Regions from separate parts of the Arthrobacter sp. 05T444 genome, predicted to be linked through region 2. Evidence: riboswitches for the same ligand, from Rfam matches in the RefSeq annotation. Region 2 holds a riboswitch; each other region holds the start of a gene.
What was found. A riboswitch is a leader RNA that binds a small molecule or an ion and turns the genes downstream of it on or off. The one in region 2 is predicted to bind S-adenosylmethionine.

Region 1 (5,851 bases), on a different contig from region 2:
CCAGCTGGTCCACTGAAGCAACCACCGCTGAGAAGGTGGTGAAGGATCCGAGCAGACCTGGCCCGATGGCGGCACGGAGCCAGAAGGCAGTGTGCGGCCGCGCGATCCAGATGGTGGTCAGCATGCCAAGGACGAAGCTTCCGGCGACGTTGATGGCCAGTGTGGTCCACGGCACGGCGCCGGCGGACTCCGGAAACAGCACGCCGAGACCGTACCGCAGCTCTGTGCCCGCCAGCCCTCCCGCGGCGACGGCGGCCCAGGTCCGCCAGCCGTGGCTGCCGGCCGCTGTCACTGCGGTTCCTTTATCAGCCGACGCAGCCTTCATGCTGCCGCAGTCATGGGGCGCCCGGCGATGGCGTGGCCGTTCATCCGGAGCCGGCCATCCGGCAGCCCGGGTGCACTTCTTCGCTCTGCACCCACAGTGCCGAGGTGACCTCGTCGGCGAGATCAAAGTCGCGGCTTCTGCCCGCCGAAGCGATACGCACCACGAGGGCGCCGCCGAACGGTTTGCGCCTCATGACCTCGACGTCGGAGTCCAGGTCGATCTCTTCGGCGGCCAAGTAGCGCAGCAGCTCCGGATTTTCGTCGCTGATCCGGGTGATCCTGCCAGTATGGCCCTCGTCGAGTTCGCTCATCCGGTGGGCCGGCGGCATCTGTACCGTGCCGTCAGCGGAGGGGATGGGGTCACCGTGGGGATCCCGGGTCGGGTTGCCGAGCCTGGCCGCCATCCGTTCGATGAATGTGTCGGAGACGGCATGCTCGAGCAGCTCGGCTTCGTCGTGCACCTCATCCCAGCTGTACCCCAGGTCCTGCACCAGGTACGTCTCGATGAGCCGGTGCCGCCGGACCATGGAAAGGGCCAGGCGCACGCCCTCCTGGGTCAGGGTGATGGCGCTGTAGGGCTTGTGAAGGACCAGGCCCTGGTCCTTGAGTTTGCGGACCATCTCGGACACCGAGGAATTGGCTACGCCAAGGCGCTGGGCCAGCTGCGTCGACGTAATGGGTTTGTCCTGCCACTCCGTGAAAGAGTAGATGACCTTGACGTAGTCCTCGATCGAGGAGGATGGCGTGCTGGTCTTCACAGATCCAAGCCTACCCGTTGCGGGTGCGGCATCACGCCCTGACGGCCCGCCATGTCTGGGTGAGGTAGGGGAGGCTCAACAGTTCGCCGCGGGCGTGACCCAGATGGTCGTGGAGGTACCAGTCGAGGTTTCCGGTGACCTTGGCGCGGGTGGCCCCGTTGGCGGCGAGGTAGTAGCTGCGCGACTTGGTCAGCTCGAGGATGTCGGCCGTGGTGACCGGGTCGTCCCACCGGGTCAGGTGGCTTTCCAGGCCCGTGAATTCGGGGCCTATGGGCGGACGGAAGTCCGGCTTGTGGACATCGCCGGCGTGCATGATGCGCGAGAGTCTGTGGACCCATGGCACTGACGTATCCAGCTGGTTCCAGATCAGGCCGAGCACTCCGTCGGGTCTCAGTACCCGGGCGATTTCGGTGCTGGCCCGCAGCGGCTCGCACCAGTGCCATGCCTGTGCCACCGTCACGACGTCGAAGGCCGAGCCGGGCAGCCCCGTGTCCTCAGCGGTGCCCTCACGCGCCGCCACTGCCGGATAGGCGACGCGGAGCTGATCAAGCATGTCCGGCGAGGGATCCACGGCGCTGACCGCCAGGCCGCGTTCCACGAGCAAGGCGGTGAACTTGCCGGTACCGGCGCCTATGTCAGCAGCTGTCCGGGCGCCGGCAGGAATGATCCAGTCCGCGGACTCGGCAGGGTAGCCGGGACGGACGCGGTGGTAGTGTTCGCCACCGTCCTGGAAACTCTGCCCGAGTTCCTGACGCCGCCACTGGTCGAGTTTGGGGCCACCGCGTGCCACGCGCCGTCTCCTTAGGGCAGGCTGAAAATTTACCCTTCGAATTTACCGCATGGAGCACCCTGGCGGAGTGCCGGGATCAGTCCAGCGCGCAGGGGGCCGCGCCGGCGGTGCCGGGGGTGTTGGGTGCCCAGTCCGGGTAGCTGCGGGTGTCGTTGGCCGGAACCCAGCGTCCCGAGTCCACCACATAGTCCCAGCCGAGGCCGGTGCGGCGCAGTTCTTCGATGCCCGCGAGGAGCCGCTGGGCGTCCTCGAGCCGCGAACCTACGCCAAAGCTGGCGCGCAGGGAGCCGGACGGAAGTCCCAGGCGCTTGAGCAGCGGGTGGGCGCAGAAGCGGCCGTCGCGGAGTCCGACGCCGTGTTCGGCGGAAAGGTAGGCCGCCACCAGGCCGGCGTCGTAGCCTTCCACTGAGAAGTTCACTACGCCGATCGTGTCGTTGTCCGCGTCGGTGTCCGAGAAGATCTGGTGCACGGTGACGCCTTCGATCCTCCGCAGCCCCTCGACGAGGAAGGACCGGATGGCCGCCTCGTGGGCGTGCCAGCGCTCCTGGTCCAGGGCAGCGACCACCTGCGTTGCGCGGGCCAGGGTGGCAGCGCCCAGGACGTTGGGCGAACCGCCTTCATGCCGGGCGGGGCCGGTGGTCCAGCTGACGCCGTCGAGCCGGGCCTCACTGACAGCGCCGCCGCCCGCAAGGTGCGGGGTGCCGGCGTCGAGCCAGTCAGGGCGTCCCACCAGGACGCCGGAACCGAACGGCGCGTAGAGCTTGTGGCCGGAAAAGGCGAGATAATCGACGTCGTCCGCGGCGATGTTGATGCGGCGGTGCGGAGCGAGCTGTGCCGCGTCCACCACGATCCGGGCGCCGAACTCGTGTGCCAGCGCGGCAAGGCGGCGGATTGGCAGTATTTCGCCGGTGACGTTGGAGGCGCCGGTCACGGCGAGGAGGCTGACGTCGCCATGCTCCAGTTCAGCCCGGAGGCTGGCGATGGTGGCCTCGAGGGTGGCGGATGCCACCACGCTGCGGTGCGGCACGCCCTGCCAGGGCAACAGGTTGGCGTGGTGCTCGATGTCGAGGTACAGGACTTCCCCCGTGTGGTGGTGGTCCTCCACCGGGAGGCAGCCTGCCAGCAGGTTGAGGGAGTCCGTGGTGTTGCGCGTGAAGATTACGGAGTCATCCGGGCGGCCGCCGACAAAGTCGCGGACGATGTTCCGGGCGTTCTCATAGACCGACGTGCTGATCTGCGATGCGTAACCCGCGCCGCGGTGCACGCTGGCGTAGAACGGCAGGATCTCGTTGAGGTAAGCCGACACCACGGACAGCGCAGGTGCCGACGCGCCGTAATCGAGGTTGGCGTAACGCACGTGGCCGCCCTGGATCAGCGGAGCCTGGATCTCGGCGCCGGTAACTGCGGCCAGCGGCCGTCCGGCAGCGGCAATGCGATCGTCGAGCAGGCCGGCGCCGGTGTTGGAGGAGAACGTTGCAGTAGTCATGGGACCTCGCTGTGAAAGGACCCCTTTGTGACGGGGATCCGCGCTTGCCGGGTCCGTTCCGGACCGGCCTGGTCGTCACCCGGGGCACCCCACCGCGAATGGAGGGTTGCCGGCCAGCAAACCGGGGTTTCGCGCTGGCACTCGTGACCTGTAAAGAGCGTAGGACATCCCGGCGGGCGATGGAAAAGGCCAACGTGAATGTTAAGCGGTTTGTTACAGCCCCGCTTCATCTGGCCGGAATGCCGAACATACGCCGGCGGACGCCCTCCTGAGGGGGCGCCCGCCGTCGATAATTCTTCGGAAAGTTTGTTGGACCGAACTACAGCAGGTCGTCCAGCTGTGGGTTGAGCCGCTTGAGGACCTCCGAATGAAGGATGGAGTTGGTGGCCAATGCGTTGCCGCCGAAGGGACCGTCGGTTCCTTCGAGTGAGGTGAAGCGGCCGCCGGCTTCCGTGACGATGGGCACCAGCGCAGCCATGTCATACAGGTTCAGTTCCGGCTCGCAGGCGATGTCCACGGACCCTTCCGCCACCATGCAGTAGGACCAGAAATCCCCGAAGGCGCGGGTGCGCCAGACGTCTTCGGTGAGGGCGAGGAACTCGTCGAGGTTCCCGCGTTCTTTCCAGCCGCCGAGGCTCGAGTAGGACAGCGAAGCGTCCGAAAGATTCGAGACATTCGAGACTTTCAGCCGGGTGGCTGCGGCAAGGGAGCGCCCCATGTAGGCGCCCGCGCCCTTGGCTGCCCACCAGCGTTTGCCGAGGGCCGGGGCGCTGACGACACCCACCACGGGCTCGCCTTCATCGACGAGCGCAATCAGCGTGGCCCACACCGGCACCCCGCGGACGAAGTTCTTGGTGCCGTCGATGGGGTCAATGATCCAGCGCCGGGAACCGTGGCCCGAACTGCCGAACTCCTCGCCGAGGACGGCATCGCGGGGGCGGGAGCGGGAGAGCTGGCCCCGGATGGACTCCTCGGCGGCTTTGTCGGCATCCGTGACCGGCGTCAGGTCGGGCTTGGTTTCGATCTTAAGGTCCAGCGCCTTGAACCGGCTCATGGTCTGGTCATCCACGGAATCCGCCAGTACATGGGCCAGTCGCAGGTCATCGTTGTAGCTCGAAGCGGGTTGGGTCATGGTTCCAAACTACCGTCAAAGGACCGGCGGGGCGGGGATGTCCGCATGCCGGAGCCGCCGGGGAGACTAGCTGACGCTTCCCAGTTCCTTGGCTTCCTGGGCCTCCATGCGCGGATCGGTGCCCAGCAGGCGGCGCAGGGACGCTAGCCTCGCAGGCCCGGAAGGGCCTGCGTGGCCGGCTTCCACCCAGGCATCCACGCCGCAGTTGACGGCGGTTGCATCGTGCTTGCAGCCGCGTTCGCAGGCTTCGGTGCCGGGCTCCAGGTCAGGGAAGGAATGCAGGATTCGGTCCGGGTCCACATGCGCGAGGCCAAACGAGCGGATCCCCGGGGTGTCGATGATCCAGCTCCCGGTGGGCGCGTCCGCGAGCTTGAGCGCGAGGGCCGACGACGACGTGTGCCGGCCGCGTCCCGTGACGGCGTTAACGCCGCCGGTTGCCCGCTCCGCGCCGGTCAATGCATTCACCATGGTGGACTTGCCGACGCCGGAGTGGCCCAGCATGACAGTCACCTTGCCGTCCAGGTGGGCGCGCAGCTGGGAGACGGCGTCAAGGTCGAGGCGTGCGGACAAGCCATCATCGGAGCGGGCGTCGATGCCCGACGCCGCAGAGTCCGCTGTGCGGCTAATGATGACGGGGAAGTCGAGATGGCGGTAGTTGTCCAGCAGCTCGGTGGGGTCCTTGACGTCTGCCTTCGTCACGAGCAGCAGCGGCTCGATGCCGGCGTCGTAGGCGGCCACCAGCGCGCGGTCGATGAAACCGGTGCGGGGCTCCGGATTGGCGGCAGCCACCACGACGACCAGCTGGTCCGCGTTGGCCACCACGGCGCGTTCAATCGGGTCAGTGTCGTCCGCGCTCCGGCGCAGGAGCGTTTTCCGGGCCTGGATCTTTACGAGCCGGGCGAGCGTGTCCGGAGCACCTGACACGTCACCCACGAGGGATACGAAGTCGCCGGCCACCACGGGGGAGCGGCGGAGCTCGCGGGCCCGGGCAGCGATGATCGTCCGCTCGTCGCCGGAGTCCTCACCCACCACTGCCGTATACCGGCCACGGTCAACGGTGATGATGCGTCCGGTGACGGCATCGTCATGGCTGGGACGGTCTTTGGTGCGCGGACGGGAGCCCTTCTTGTTCGGGCGGATCCGGACGTCGGATTCGTCCCAGGACTCAGTGCTGCGTGCCACCGCTGGTCCCTGCGTTGTTCCTCTGGGTGCGGCCGGTCCGCTGTGTGAGCATGTCCGCCCACAGCTGCGGGAAGTCCGGCATGGTCTTGGCCGTTGTGCTGATGTCCTGGACTTCGACGCCCTTCACGGCCAGTCCGAGGATGGCGCCTGCAGTGGCCATCCGGTGGTCAGCGTAGCTG
Region 2 (5,851 bases):
TAGCGGACCACCTGAACCTGGTAGGCAAGGATGGACTCCTCCTCCACAGCCGTGTCCCGGCCCGATCCCAGCAGCGTATTGAGCCCATAGACCCTGTGGCCGGAATCGATGGCAGCCTGGACCACGTCGCGGGACAGCCCCATGAGCTCCGTTGCTTCCGCACTCAGGACGACTTCCACTGACGGATCAGCGGCGGCCTGCGCGACGTCGGCGGCGCGGAGGTGCGCCGTTCCGATCAGGAAGCTGCCCCTCCGGACTCCCGGCAAAAGGCCCCCGGACGCTCTGACTCCGGCCATGGCACTAAAAATCCAGCAGGTTCCGGCGGAACCCGCCGTCACCGTAGCTCGTCCGCAGCAGTCCCCGGCGCCGGAGCACCGGCGCGAGTTTGTCCAGCACCCCGTGGACAGTGGCCGGGTCAACGAAGCCGGAGAAGAGGAAGCCGTCCCCGCCCACCGCGGCGCCCGTTTCCTCAAGGTGGTCCGCGATTTCCTCGGCTGTGCCGACGATGCTGTCCCCCGCGCCGCCGCTCCGGGCCTGCAGGACTTCACGGAGGGTCGAGCCCGGCGGGGCAGCCTTGGAGAAGTGCTCCAGCGTTCCCTGGTTGCTGTTGGTGGTGAGGTCCGGCAAGGGCTCGTCCAGGTCGAACTGTTTGAAGTCGATGACGGACAGGTATGAGATCGAGTTGAGCTGGCTGTCGATGTCCCGCTGCGTGAGTTCCTTCCGCGCGGCACGCAAGTCCTCCGCCTCTGCTTTGGAGCCCACCACAGTGGGTTTGAGCACGAACAGCACCTTGACGTCGTCCGGGTTCCGGCCGGCGGCGGCCGCCTCGGAGCGGATGGAGTCGCGGTACGCCTTCATGCCGTCGGCTCCGCGGGCCAGCGCAATGGCGACGTCGGCATTGCCACCGGCGAACGCCTTGCCGCGCGGGGAAGCCCCGGCCTGCACCAGCACGGGCTCCTCCGGCAGGGGTGCCGTGTTCAGCGGACCCCGGACCTTGAAGAACTCGCCGGCGTGGTGGATGGGCCGGACCTTGGTGTGGTCAGCGAAGACGCCGCCCTGGGCGTCCTCCACGATGGCGTCCCCGTCCCAGCTCCGCCAAAGCTTCCGGACCACGTCCACGAACTCCTCGGCCTTCTCGTAGCGGAGGTCGTGCTCGATCTGCTGGTCCAGGCCGTAGTTCTGGGCGGCGAGGTCGCTGCCGGACGTCACCACGTTCCAGCCCAGCTGCCCGCTGGAGAAGTGCTGGAGCGTGGCCAGCAGCCGGGCCGCGGTGAACGGCGGATAGAACGAGGCACTGACAGTCGGCACGATCCCCAGGTGCTCGGTGGCGGACAGCAGGTACGGCACGAGGGCCAGCGGATCGTGCTTCGGCGCGAAGGATGCCTGCGCCAGGCTCACCTCCGCGCTGCCGCCGTAGGTGTCCGGGACGGTGAGGGAGTCCTCGATGATGAACAGGTCAAGGCCCGCCCGCTCGAACTCCCGCACGGCATGCTGGTACAGCGAGGGCTTCTTCCAGTCGTAGCCGATGCCGTAGCCCGGCGTCCCCCAGCCCTGCACACCAAAGCCGTGGCCCACAAACCATCCAAAATGCAGCATGGGACTGACTGTATTGGCGTTCGACGCGTTCACTGTTGCCTGGTTTCATCCGGCGTTACGGTGGTTCATCTCCCGTCATTATCCCCCCGGCCAGCGGCTTTGTAACCGAAGCAACCGGCGTCGAGCGTTACGGAACATGACGACGGCGGCGGTGCCAGCCGCCGTCGTCGGTGTTACGTTTTTGGGGAGTAATGAGAACCGGCGCCAAGCCCTGACTGGCCGGTCGGCAACCCTCCCTTTCGCGGCGGGGTGCCTCAGGTGAATACTCGGCATATCGACCACTTCGAGCTGCAAGCGTGAGAGAAGGAGATCCGTCATGTCGGACGCCCCCGCCGGCGACACCCTGCCGTCCCAGCAGGACAAACCTGAGAAAAAGCTGTCCTACCGCCTCATCACGGGGCCGGACAACCGCGACTTCTGTGAACGCATCTCCGCTGCCCTGGCGGAGGGGTATGTGCTGCACGGCAGCCCCGCAGCCGCCTTCAACGGCAGGGACGTGATCGTGGCGCAGGCCGTGATCCTGCCCGCCGCCATCGCCACGGCCGACGCAGCGGTGGCCACCGCCGTGGACCGGCTGGACTCGGACGATGACCTCAACGCCGAAGCATTCGAGGGCCACGCATGAGCTACGCGGGAGACCTCACGCCGCAGGAGGCATGGGCCAAACTCGAAGACGGCGCCATCCTGGTGGACGTCCGCACCGAGGGCGAATGGGCCCACATCGGCATCCCGGAAACCGCAACCGCAAACGATCAGCGGAATGACCCGCTGTTCATCCAGTGGACCTTCCCGGGCGGCATCCCCAACCCTGCATTCATCGAGCAGCTGAAGCAGCAGGCTCCGGCGGACACCTCCACGGAGCTCGTTTTCCTCTGCCGGTCCGGCCAGCGCTCCATCGCGGCCGCCGTCGCAGCGACCCAGGCGGGCTTCACCTCGTATAACGTCCTCGAAGGCTTTGAAGGCGAACCGGACCGTTACGGCGAGCGCACCGTCAACGGCTGGAAGAACCGCGGCCTCCCAACGAACCTGGGAAAGAACTAAGTGACCTTCAATCAAGATGCCGCCGGCTGGAGCCCCGAAACCCAGGCCGTCCGCGGCGGGCTGGACCGCACCAACTTCCAGGAAACCACCGAACCCATCTTCCTGACCTCGGGCTTCGTGTACGAGTCCGCTGCCGCGGCCGAGCGGGCCTTCACAGGCGAGGACGAACGCTTCGTCTACTCCCGCTACGGCAACCCGTCCGTGGCCACCTTCCAGGAACGCCTCCGCCTGCTCGAGGGCACCGAGGCGTGCTTTGCGACGGCGTCCGGCATGTCGGCGGTATTCACCGCCCTGGGTGCCCTGCTGGGTGCCGGGGACCGTGTGGTGGCCGCCCGCTCGCTGTTCGGCTCCTGCTTTGTGATCCTGAACGAAATCCTGCCGCGCTGGGGCGTGGAGACGGTCTTCGTGGACGGACCGGACCTTGAGCAGTGGCGCGCTGCCCTTTCGGAGCCCACCGCCGCCGTCTTCTTCGAGTCGCCGTCCAACCCGATGCAGGAGATCGTAGACATCGCCGCCGTCAGCGGACTGGCCCATGCGGCCGGCGCCACCGTCGTGGTCGACAACGTCTTTGCCACACCCCTGCTGCAGCGCTGCGGCGACCTCGGCGCGGACGTGATCGTCTACTCCGGCACCAAGCACATCGACGGCCAGGGCCGCGTGCTGGGCGGCGCCATCCTCGGCACCAAGGAATTCATCGACGGGCCGGTCAAACAGCTCATGCGCCACACCGGGCCCGCACTCTCCGCGTTCAACGCCTGGGTGCTCACGAAGGGCCTGGAGACCATGGCGCTGCGCGTAAACCACTCCTCGGCCACCGCACTGCGCCTGGCCGAATGGCTTGAAGAACATCCCGCCGTCAGCTGGGTCAAGTACCCGCTGCTGAAGTCCCACCCGCAGTACGAGCTGGCCGCAAAGCAGATGAAGGCCGGCGGCACCGTGCTCACACTGGAACTCGCGACGTCGGGCGGCCGGTCCGGCAAGGAAGCCGCCTTCGCGCTGCTGGACGCGCTGAAGATCATCGACATCTCCAACAACCTGGGCGACGCCAAGTCCCTCATCACCCACCCGGCCACCACGACGCACCGCGCCATGGGCCCGGAAGGCCGTGCAGCCATCGGGCTCAGCGACGGTGTGGTGCGGCTGTCGGTGGGCCTGGAGGATCCGGAAGACCTGATCGCGGACCTGGAGCAGGCGCTCAAGCAGATCTGAGTGAGTTTGCAGCCCTGAAGCCTACTGCTGGTAGGTGATGTAGGCCTCGTACTGCACCCGCCACTTCTCCGGGTTCTTGGGATCAGGAATGGTGGTGGTGAGGAACTGAACGCTTGTCACCTGGCCCTTGAGGTACTTCAGCCATTGGGTGACTTCGTGCGCCACGTCCCGGTCGAGCTGGGCTACGTGGTGGACTTGCATAGCCATGGGAGCCTCCTTGATTGGTGGGCTGACTTTACTACCGGCCGCCACCACACAGCCACCCCTCACACACGTCTATGGGCGGTGGCGGACAACTCACGTCTTCCGCAGGCACTGGCTTGCGGGTATGACAGGTATAGGCGTTCCGGACACGAGGGCGCCTTTGAGCCGGCGAAAGGTGATTTGCGATGACCGAACATCAGGGACTGGCCCCGGCGCCGATGACCGCAGCACAGGCCGGCGTCATCGGGAGCCTGGCCGCTCAACTGCGGGTGGACTCCATCCGGTGCAGCACACAGGCCGGGTCCGGCCATCCCACCTCATCATTGTCGGCTGCGGATCTCATGGCCGTCCTGCTCGAGCGGCACCTCCGCTATGACTGGGACCAGCCATCGCTGCCTGCCAATGACCACCTCATTTTTTCCAAGGGCCACGCCTCCCCGCTGCTGTACTCCATGTACCGGGCGGTGGGCGTGGTCGATGAGGACGAACTGATCAATACCTACCGGCAGTTCGGCGGCCGCCTGCAAGGCCACCCCACACCGGTCCTGCCCTGGGTTGATGTGGCCACCGGATCATTGGGCCAGGGCCTGCCGGCCGCGGTGGGCGTGGCACTGGCCGGACGGTACCTGGACCGGCTCCGGTACCAGACGTGGGTGCTGTGCGGGGACAGCGAACTGGCCGAAGGGTCCATGTGGGAGGCCCTGGACAAGGCCGCCTACTACAAGCTCGGCAACCTCACAGCCGTCGTGGACGTCAACCGCCTGGGCCAGGACGGGCCCACGGAACTCCAATGGGACATGGACCGGTACGCCCGGCGCGTGGAAGCCTTCGGGGCCGACGCCCTCGTCATCGACGGCCACGATCTTGCCGCGATCGACGACGCACTCACCCGCGCGCGCTCCAATCCCGACCAGCCGACCGTCATTCTGGCGAAAACCATTAAGGGCAAAGGCGTGCCCGAAATCGAAGACCAGAACGGCTGGCACGGCAAAGCCCTTCCGAAGGACATGGCCGAACGCGCCGTGGCAGCCCTCGGCGGGCCCGGCAGCCTGCGGATAACCACGGCTCTGCCCGAACCGGGCACACCCGCCATCACCGCCAACCCCCTGGCATCTGTCCGCCTGCCCCGCTGGGAGGTGGGCGACGAGGTGGCGACCCGGGCCGCCTTTGGTGCCGCTGTATCCGCGCTGGCCGCGCGTCCCGAAACCGTCGTTCTGGACGGCGAAGTGGGAAACTCGACCCACGCCGGTGAATTCGAGGACGCTGCCCGGGAACGGTACTTCGAAATGTTTATCGCCGAACAGCAGCTCATCGCCTCCGCCGTCGGGCTCTCGGTCCGCGGCTACGTGGCGTTCGCGGCCAGTTTCGCCGCGTTCCTGATATCCCGGCCCTTCGACTTCATTCGGATGGCCGGCGTCTCCCAGGCCAGCATCCGGCTGGTTGGCACCCACGCCGGCGTCGAAATCGGCCAGGACGGCCCGTCGCAAATGGCACTGGAGGACATCGCTGCCATGCGGGCCGTGCACACCTCCACCGTGCTCTACCCCGCCGACGCCCCCTCCACCGCCCAACTCGTCCAGACCATGGCGGACACCGCCGGAATCTCCTACCTTCGCGCCACCCGCGGCGCCTACCCGGTCATCTACGGGCCAGACGAAAAATTCCCGCTCGGCGGATGCAAAGTCCACCGCGCGGGCCCCAATGACGCCGTGGCGCTCATCGGTGCCGGGGTCACGCTGCACGAATGCCTCATGGCGGCGGGGCAACTGGCCGAAGCCGGGATCAAAGCCCGCGTCATCGA
Region 3 (5,851 bases), on a different contig from region 2:
GGCGGAGTTCGAAGCCCGGATGGCCGGAGAGATCTACAGCGCAGGCGGCATCGCCGTCACTACCGGAGCAACGCGCAGCACCGGGGACTACGACCTCACCCGGCTCGCGATGGGCCGCGTGGCGGAAGCGGTGTCGCAGGGCACCACGTATGTGGAGACTAAGACAGGGTACGGCCTGGACGTTGAGCAGGAGGCGCGCAGCGCACGGATCGCGTCGACAGTGGCCGATGAAGTCACGTACCTCGGTGCGCACCTGGTGCCTGCGGACATGGACGCCGACGAGTACACCGACCTCGTGTGCGGCCCGATGCTGGATGCGGTCCGCCCGTACGTGACGTGGGCCGACGTGTTTTGCGAACGGGGCGCCTTTACCGAGGAGCAGTCGCGCCGTGTGCTTCAGGCCTGCCGCGACGCCGGACTCGGGCTGCGCGTCCACGGCAACCAGCTGGGTCCGGGCGCGGGCGTCCAGCTCGCAGTGGAGTTCGGTGCGGCCAGCGTGGACCATGTGAACTATCTGTCCGATGAGGATGTGGAGGCGCTGGCCGCCAGCTGGTCCGGCTGGAGTGCGGGGGCAGGTGCCGGTTCGGATAATCGCGGCACCGTGGCCACCTGCCTGCCGGCGTGCGACCTTTCCACCCGGCAGCCCCTGGCGCCCGCCCGCCGGCTCCTGGATGCCGGCGTGCCAGTGGCCCTGGCCTCCAACTGCAATCCCGGGACGTCGTACACGAGCTCCATGGCATACTGTGTCACCACTGCAGTGCTGCAGATGCGGCTGAGCGTCCACGAAGCGGTCCGCGCGGCGACGTACGGCGGGGCCCTTGCGCTGGGGCGCGAGTCCGGGACCGACATCGACGGCGAACGCGCGGTGGGCTCGATCGCCGTCGGGCACCGGGCTGACTTGCACCTGCTCAACGCACCGTCGGCCACGCACCTGGCCTACCGGCCGGGCATGCCGCTGACGCACGCGGTCTGGCGCGCCGGAGTGCGCGAGAGGTAACCCTGATCCCTGGGGATAATGACGGGAACTGATCGTTTAGGGTCTGTTACAATCAACAAACGTCACTTTCTGGTGACGGTTTGATCCCCGAGAGGCTAGCTACGCATGACCCGCACCGACCGACTGACGGCAATCCTTGATCTCCTTGCCGAAACCGGGCAGGTGGAGGTGGAGGAAATCGTCACCCAGCTCGGCGTTTCGCCGGCAACGGCCCGGCGGGATCTGGACAGCCTGGCCAACCGGCGTCTGCTGACCCGGACCCGGGGCGGAGCCACAACAGGTGCCCTCGCCTACGACCTGCCCGGCCGGTACAACCGGGACGACCACGCGGCCGCCAAGCAGCAGATTGCCCTCGCCGCCTCCGCGCTTATCGCGCCCGGCATGGTCATCGGCCTCTGCGGCGGCACCACCAGTACCGCCCTCGCGCAGATCCTGGCAACCCGCGAGGACCTCAATTCCCCGTCCAACCAGCCCACGCTGACGGTGGTTACCAACGCCATCAACATCGCCGCGCAGCTGGCGGTGCGGCCCAACATCAAGGTTATGGTGACCGGCGGCATCCTGAACCCGCGGTCCTATGAGCTTGTGGGCCCCTACACGGACATCATCATGCAGAAGGTGGTGCTGGATATCGCGTTCATCGGCGTCAACGGCATTGATCCCGAAGTGGGCCCCACCAATACCGGAGAAGGCGAAGCCTCCGTCAACGCGCTGCTCGCCAGCAGGGCCAGCATTTCCTATGTCCTTGCGGACTCTTCCAAGGTGGGCCGTCGGGCTTTCGCGACTATGGACGGGTACGCGTTCACGCGGCTGATTACCGATTCGGGCATCTCGGCCCAGGACAAAGCCGCCTTTGAAGCCATCGGCACGGACGTCATTGTGGCGCCGGAAACGCCCCGCACACGCAAGTCCTAAGGCCGCTCCGGCACTGGGAGAACCGATCAGGGCCCAACCGACAGGCCCTAGAAGAACACGGGAGGTGCGTCGAGCACTGTCTCGTCCACGCGGCGCTGCACCCATTGCGTGAACGGCTGGTCGAGTTCGTACTTGCCGTCCTCGGTGCGCATCAGCATGCGGATCTCAGCGTTGTCCGGGTTGTTCAGCGACTCGAAGTATTCTACGGACCAGTGGAACCAGCGCATGCAGAACAGGCGCATGGTGAGGCCGTGCGTGACAAGGAGGGTATTGGCGGAGTAGTCCGGCTTGGCCCAGTGGCGGTAAAGAGTCTCCATGAATGACGAAATGCGGTCGTAGACGTCCGACCCGGACTCGCCCTCCCGGAAGCGGTAGAAGAAATGCCCGTAGGCGTTGCGCAGTTCTTTCTGGTCCTCGATTTCGCCGGCTATTTGGAAATTCGCCCAGTCCTGCTCACGGAGCCGCGGCTCCTCGACGACCCGTTCCGTGAGGGAGCCAAGGTTGAGCGCTTCGAGTGTCTGGTAGGCGCGCAGGTAGGGCGAGACGTAGACGGACACCTCTTGGCCGTCCAGCTCGCGCCGGATGCGCTCACCGGCAGCCTTGGCCTGCTCAATACCCAGGGGAGTCAGCGGAATCCGGTAGTCGGGCACCCTGTTGTAAATGGAGGTGTCGGCATTGGCGGCGGACTGGCCGTGCCGGATCATGATGATTTTCCCGGGCGCACTCATACTTCCCCAGCATAGGGGCCGCCGCGGAGGAGGCAGGTTCCTGAAGTAATACAGTGTCCGGAAGCCAAACAGGAAAGTACCAGCAACTGCAGGCAAGATAGGAATATGTTGGTTCCTTCCCGCCGTCGCCTGCGGATCGAAGTCTGGATAGTCCTGGGACTGTCGTTGGGGCAGTCCGCCGTGTACTCCGTGGTGCAACTCCTGGACAAGATGACCCGGGCGCCGCTGGCGCAGGGCACGTCCACGCTGAACCGCTCGCAAAGTACACGGGAATATTTCGATCTGACGTACCAACTCCTGGACATCATCTTCGCGCTGGTGCCCGTCTTGCTGGTGATCTATTTCCTGACGGAGCACCGCCAGACGAAGGCAGGAACGGGCTATGTGGGTGGCTCTGCATTCCAGAAGCTGGGTTTCAATTTCGCCCGCCCCGGAAGGGACCTGCTGCAGGGCGTCGGGCTGGCCGCTTTGATCGGCATACCATCGCTGGGCCTCTACGCGGCAGGGCGGGCGCTGGGCATCACGACGGCGATCATCCCCAGTGCCCTGAACGCGTACTGGTGGACGGTTCCCGTGCTGATTCTCTCCGCGGTGCGGCACGCGGTCGTCGAGGAAGTCATCGTGGTGGGCTACCTCCTGGACCGGTTCGGGAAGTTCGGCTGGTCCGTGCCGCTGTCAATCTTTGCCAGTTCCATGCTCCGCGGCAGCTACCACCTGTATCAAGGGTTCGGGCCCTTCATTGGCAACGCGATCATGGGCGTGGTGTTCGCCTGGGTCTACACCAAAACCCGACGGGTGATGCCACTGGTCATAGCCCATGCACTGCTGGACATTGTGGCGTTCGTCGGCTTCAGCCTGTTCGGAAAGGCCGTCGGGCTGGGCTAAGCATTGGGTAACTAGGCGTTAAAGTAATTCGGCCGCCATCGGTGGGTGACGTCGTTGGCACCCGCTGATGGCGGCCGAAGCTTGTTGGCAGCGCTGCGTCAGATTGTGACGGCGCCCGCTGCAGTTTCAAACGTGACGGACAGGATGCCCGGGGTTCCGTGCGGAGCGACCCAGTTCACGGCGACGTCCTCGAGGGGCCGCTCTACGGGTTCGCCGAGCCATTCGGTAACGCGCTCGGCGGAGCCTGCGATGGTGAGACTGGACATCTTGACGTTGCTGTCATAGGCGTTGGACGGGTGAAGCCCCGGATCGCCTTCCCACTTGAGCATGTACGGAACCTGCGGGTCTGCAATGAGGCCCAGGATTCCGATCTGCTTCCACACGAGTTCACGGCCGTCCGGGAACTTGCGGTTGCCGTTGACGGCGGAACGTCCCAGACGGTCCTCAAACGGGGCGAGGTCGTCCACTTCGACGCACCATCCCATCCAGCCGCCACCGGCAGCGGACCGTGCGCGCACGGCCTGCCCGAACGGAGCTTTATCCGACGCCGGGTGGTCCAGGACCTCCACGACCTCAAGGTACTTGTGCCCGGCGAGCGGGATAATCATGTTCCGGGTTCCGAAACGGGGGTGCACTCCACCCTTCACGGCTTCGACGCCGAGGGCGGACGAAATACGTTCGGTGGTGGCAGCCAGGCCATCGTGTTCACAGGCGTAAGAGACGTGATCCATGCGCATGCCCTCATCTTGGCATCTTGTGACGCGGCTCTCAGCTAAGGGAAGCCTAACCCTCATGGGACGTCCGGGTTTGCGGAAGTTTCGTCGCAAGCTTTGAACGGCTCTGGCTCCCGATGGTGTTGCCGGGAGTCACACAGCCGTCACAATCTTCGCGTGGGCGGCGCCCTCTTTCGTAAACTTGCCCTAGGTCATGAGTGCCAGCAACAGCCCCGGCTTGCTGGCCGGCAACCCTCCTTCCGCGGTGGGGTGCCCCGGGTGAAGACCTGGCCCGCCGGTCAGCTGGCGGCGGGCAAGCGCGTAGAAGAGGTTTACCTATGACGATTTCCGTTACCCGCACAGAAGTTCCGAATGTCGAAGTTACGGATGGCGCTGCGGTTCCCGGTGGCACTGCGGTTACGGACGGCACGGCAGTTAAGGATGGGACAGTCCAGTACGTCAACATCGGCAACCTTGAGCTCGAGGCCGGCGGATTCCTGCCCGACGTCACCCTCGCCTATGAAACCTGGGGGACGCTCAACGAGGACTGCTCGAACGCCATTCTCGTGGAGCACGCCCTGACGGGCAGCACGCACGTTACCCGCGGCACGGACGACGAAGAAGGCTGGTGGGAGCAGCTGGCCGGTCCCGGCGCCCCGGCGGATACGGACAGGTTTTTCGTCGTCTCCATCAACATCGTCGGCGGCTGCTACGGATCCACGGGGCCGTCGTCGGCTGCTCCGGACGGCAGGCCGTGGGGTTCACGCTTCCCGCTGGTCACGCTCCGCGACACCACCGCGGCCGAAGCGCGGCTTGCGGACCAGCTGGGCATCAGCAGCTGGTACGCCGTCCTTGGCGGCTCCATGGGCGGAGCCCGGGCGCTGGAGTGGGCCGTCACCTACCCGGAGCGGGTGCGGCGCTGCGGCGTTATTTCCATCGGCGCCAGCAGCACGGCCGAACAGATCGCCTTCGCGCAGGCACAGACGCTGGCGATTCGGCAGGATCCTCACTTCAACGGCGGCGACTACTACGCCGGCCCGGTGCCCGAGGCCGGACTGGCGCTGGCACGGCGGATTGCGCACATCACCTACCGGTCCGCGCAGGAGCTGGATTTCCGGTTTGGCCGGAACGCCCAGGCCAGCGAGGCGCCGTTGCAGGCGGATGCCCTTGCTGCCCGCGGCCGGTACCAGGTGGAAAGCTACCTGGACCACCAGGGGAGCAAGCTCGTGGGGCGCTTCGATGCCAACAGTTACATTGCAATCACCGAAGCGCTGATGAGCCACGACATCTGCCGCGGGCGCGGATCGCTGAAGGAGACTCTGGCGCGGACCACCGCCGACTTCTTTATTGCGGCCGTAAACACAGACCGGCTTTACTTCCCCTCGCAGTCCCGGGAGCTTGCAGACGCACTGCCGGGTGACGTGGACGTCCATGTGATCGAGGCGCCGATCGGCCATGATGGCTTCCTCACCGAGATCGGGCAGCTGGACGCGCAGCTCCGGGCAGGCTTTTTCGCCTGAATCTTCGCCTGAGCCGACGCTGAGCGGACGCTGCACCCAAGCTGGACAGCTTGGCGCCAGCACCTCCCGAATGTGCATTTATGCAGATGCGTT

Region 1: another riboswitch for S-adenosylmethionine. It lies ahead of AC1DD3_RS01240 (aminotransferase class V-fold PLP-dependent enzyme); the one in region 2 lies ahead of AC1DD3_RS14275 (DUF1737 domain-containing protein).
Region 3: another riboswitch for S-adenosylmethionine. It lies ahead of metX (homoserine O-acetyltransferase MetX); the one in region 2 lies ahead of AC1DD3_RS14275 (DUF1737 domain-containing protein).

Annotation. Positions count from the first base shown of each region.
Region 1 is NZ_JBFTKK010000001.1:273,832-279,682, forward strand. Features, by position in the region: gene AC1DD3_RS01225 (FluC/FEX family fluoride channel) at 1-325, opposite strand, end outside; gene AC1DD3_RS01230 (metal-dependent transcriptional regulator) at 366-1,082, opposite strand; gene AC1DD3_RS01235 (class I SAM-dependent methyltransferase) at 1,114-1,872, opposite strand; gene AC1DD3_RS01240 (aminotransferase class V-fold PLP-dependent enzyme) at 1,949-3,358, opposite strand; SAM riboswitch class IV at 3,394-3,507, opposite strand; gene hisN (histidinol-phosphatase) at 3,678-4,490, opposite strand; gene rsgA (ribosome small subunit-dependent GTPase A) at 4,557-5,672, opposite strand; gene aroA (3-phosphoshikimate 1-carboxyvinyltransferase) at 5,656-5,851, opposite strand, start outside.
Region 2 is NZ_JBFTKK010000014.1:65,487-71,337, reverse strand. Features, by position in the region: gene AC1DD3_RS14285 (aromatic amino acid ammonia-lyase) at 1-296, opposite strand, end outside; gene AC1DD3_RS14280 (NtaA/DmoA family FMN-dependent monooxygenase) at 301-1,596, opposite strand; SAM riboswitch class IV at 1,784-1,899, shown strand; gene AC1DD3_RS14275 (DUF1737 domain-containing protein) at 1,913-2,221, shown strand; gene AC1DD3_RS14270 (rhodanese-like domain-containing protein) at 2,218-2,637, shown strand; gene AC1DD3_RS14265 (O-succinylhomoserine sulfhydrylase) at 2,638-3,846, shown strand; gene AC1DD3_RS14260 (hypothetical protein) at 3,868-4,053, opposite strand; gene AC1DD3_RS14255 (transketolase) at 4,236-5,851, shown strand, end outside.
Region 3 is NZ_JBFTKK010000002.1:188,059-193,909, reverse strand. Features, by position in the region: gene hutI (imidazolonepropionase) at 1-997, shown strand, start outside; gene AC1DD3_RS03135 (DeoR/GlpR family DNA-binding transcription regulator) at 1,103-1,912, shown strand; gene AC1DD3_RS03130 (histidine phosphatase family protein) at 1,960-2,640, opposite strand; gene AC1DD3_RS03125 (CPBP family intramembrane glutamic endopeptidase) at 2,746-3,525, shown strand; gene AC1DD3_RS03120 (VOC family protein) at 3,624-4,262, opposite strand; SAM riboswitch class IV at 4,449-4,564, shown strand; gene metX (homoserine O-acetyltransferase MetX) at 4,577-5,758, shown strand.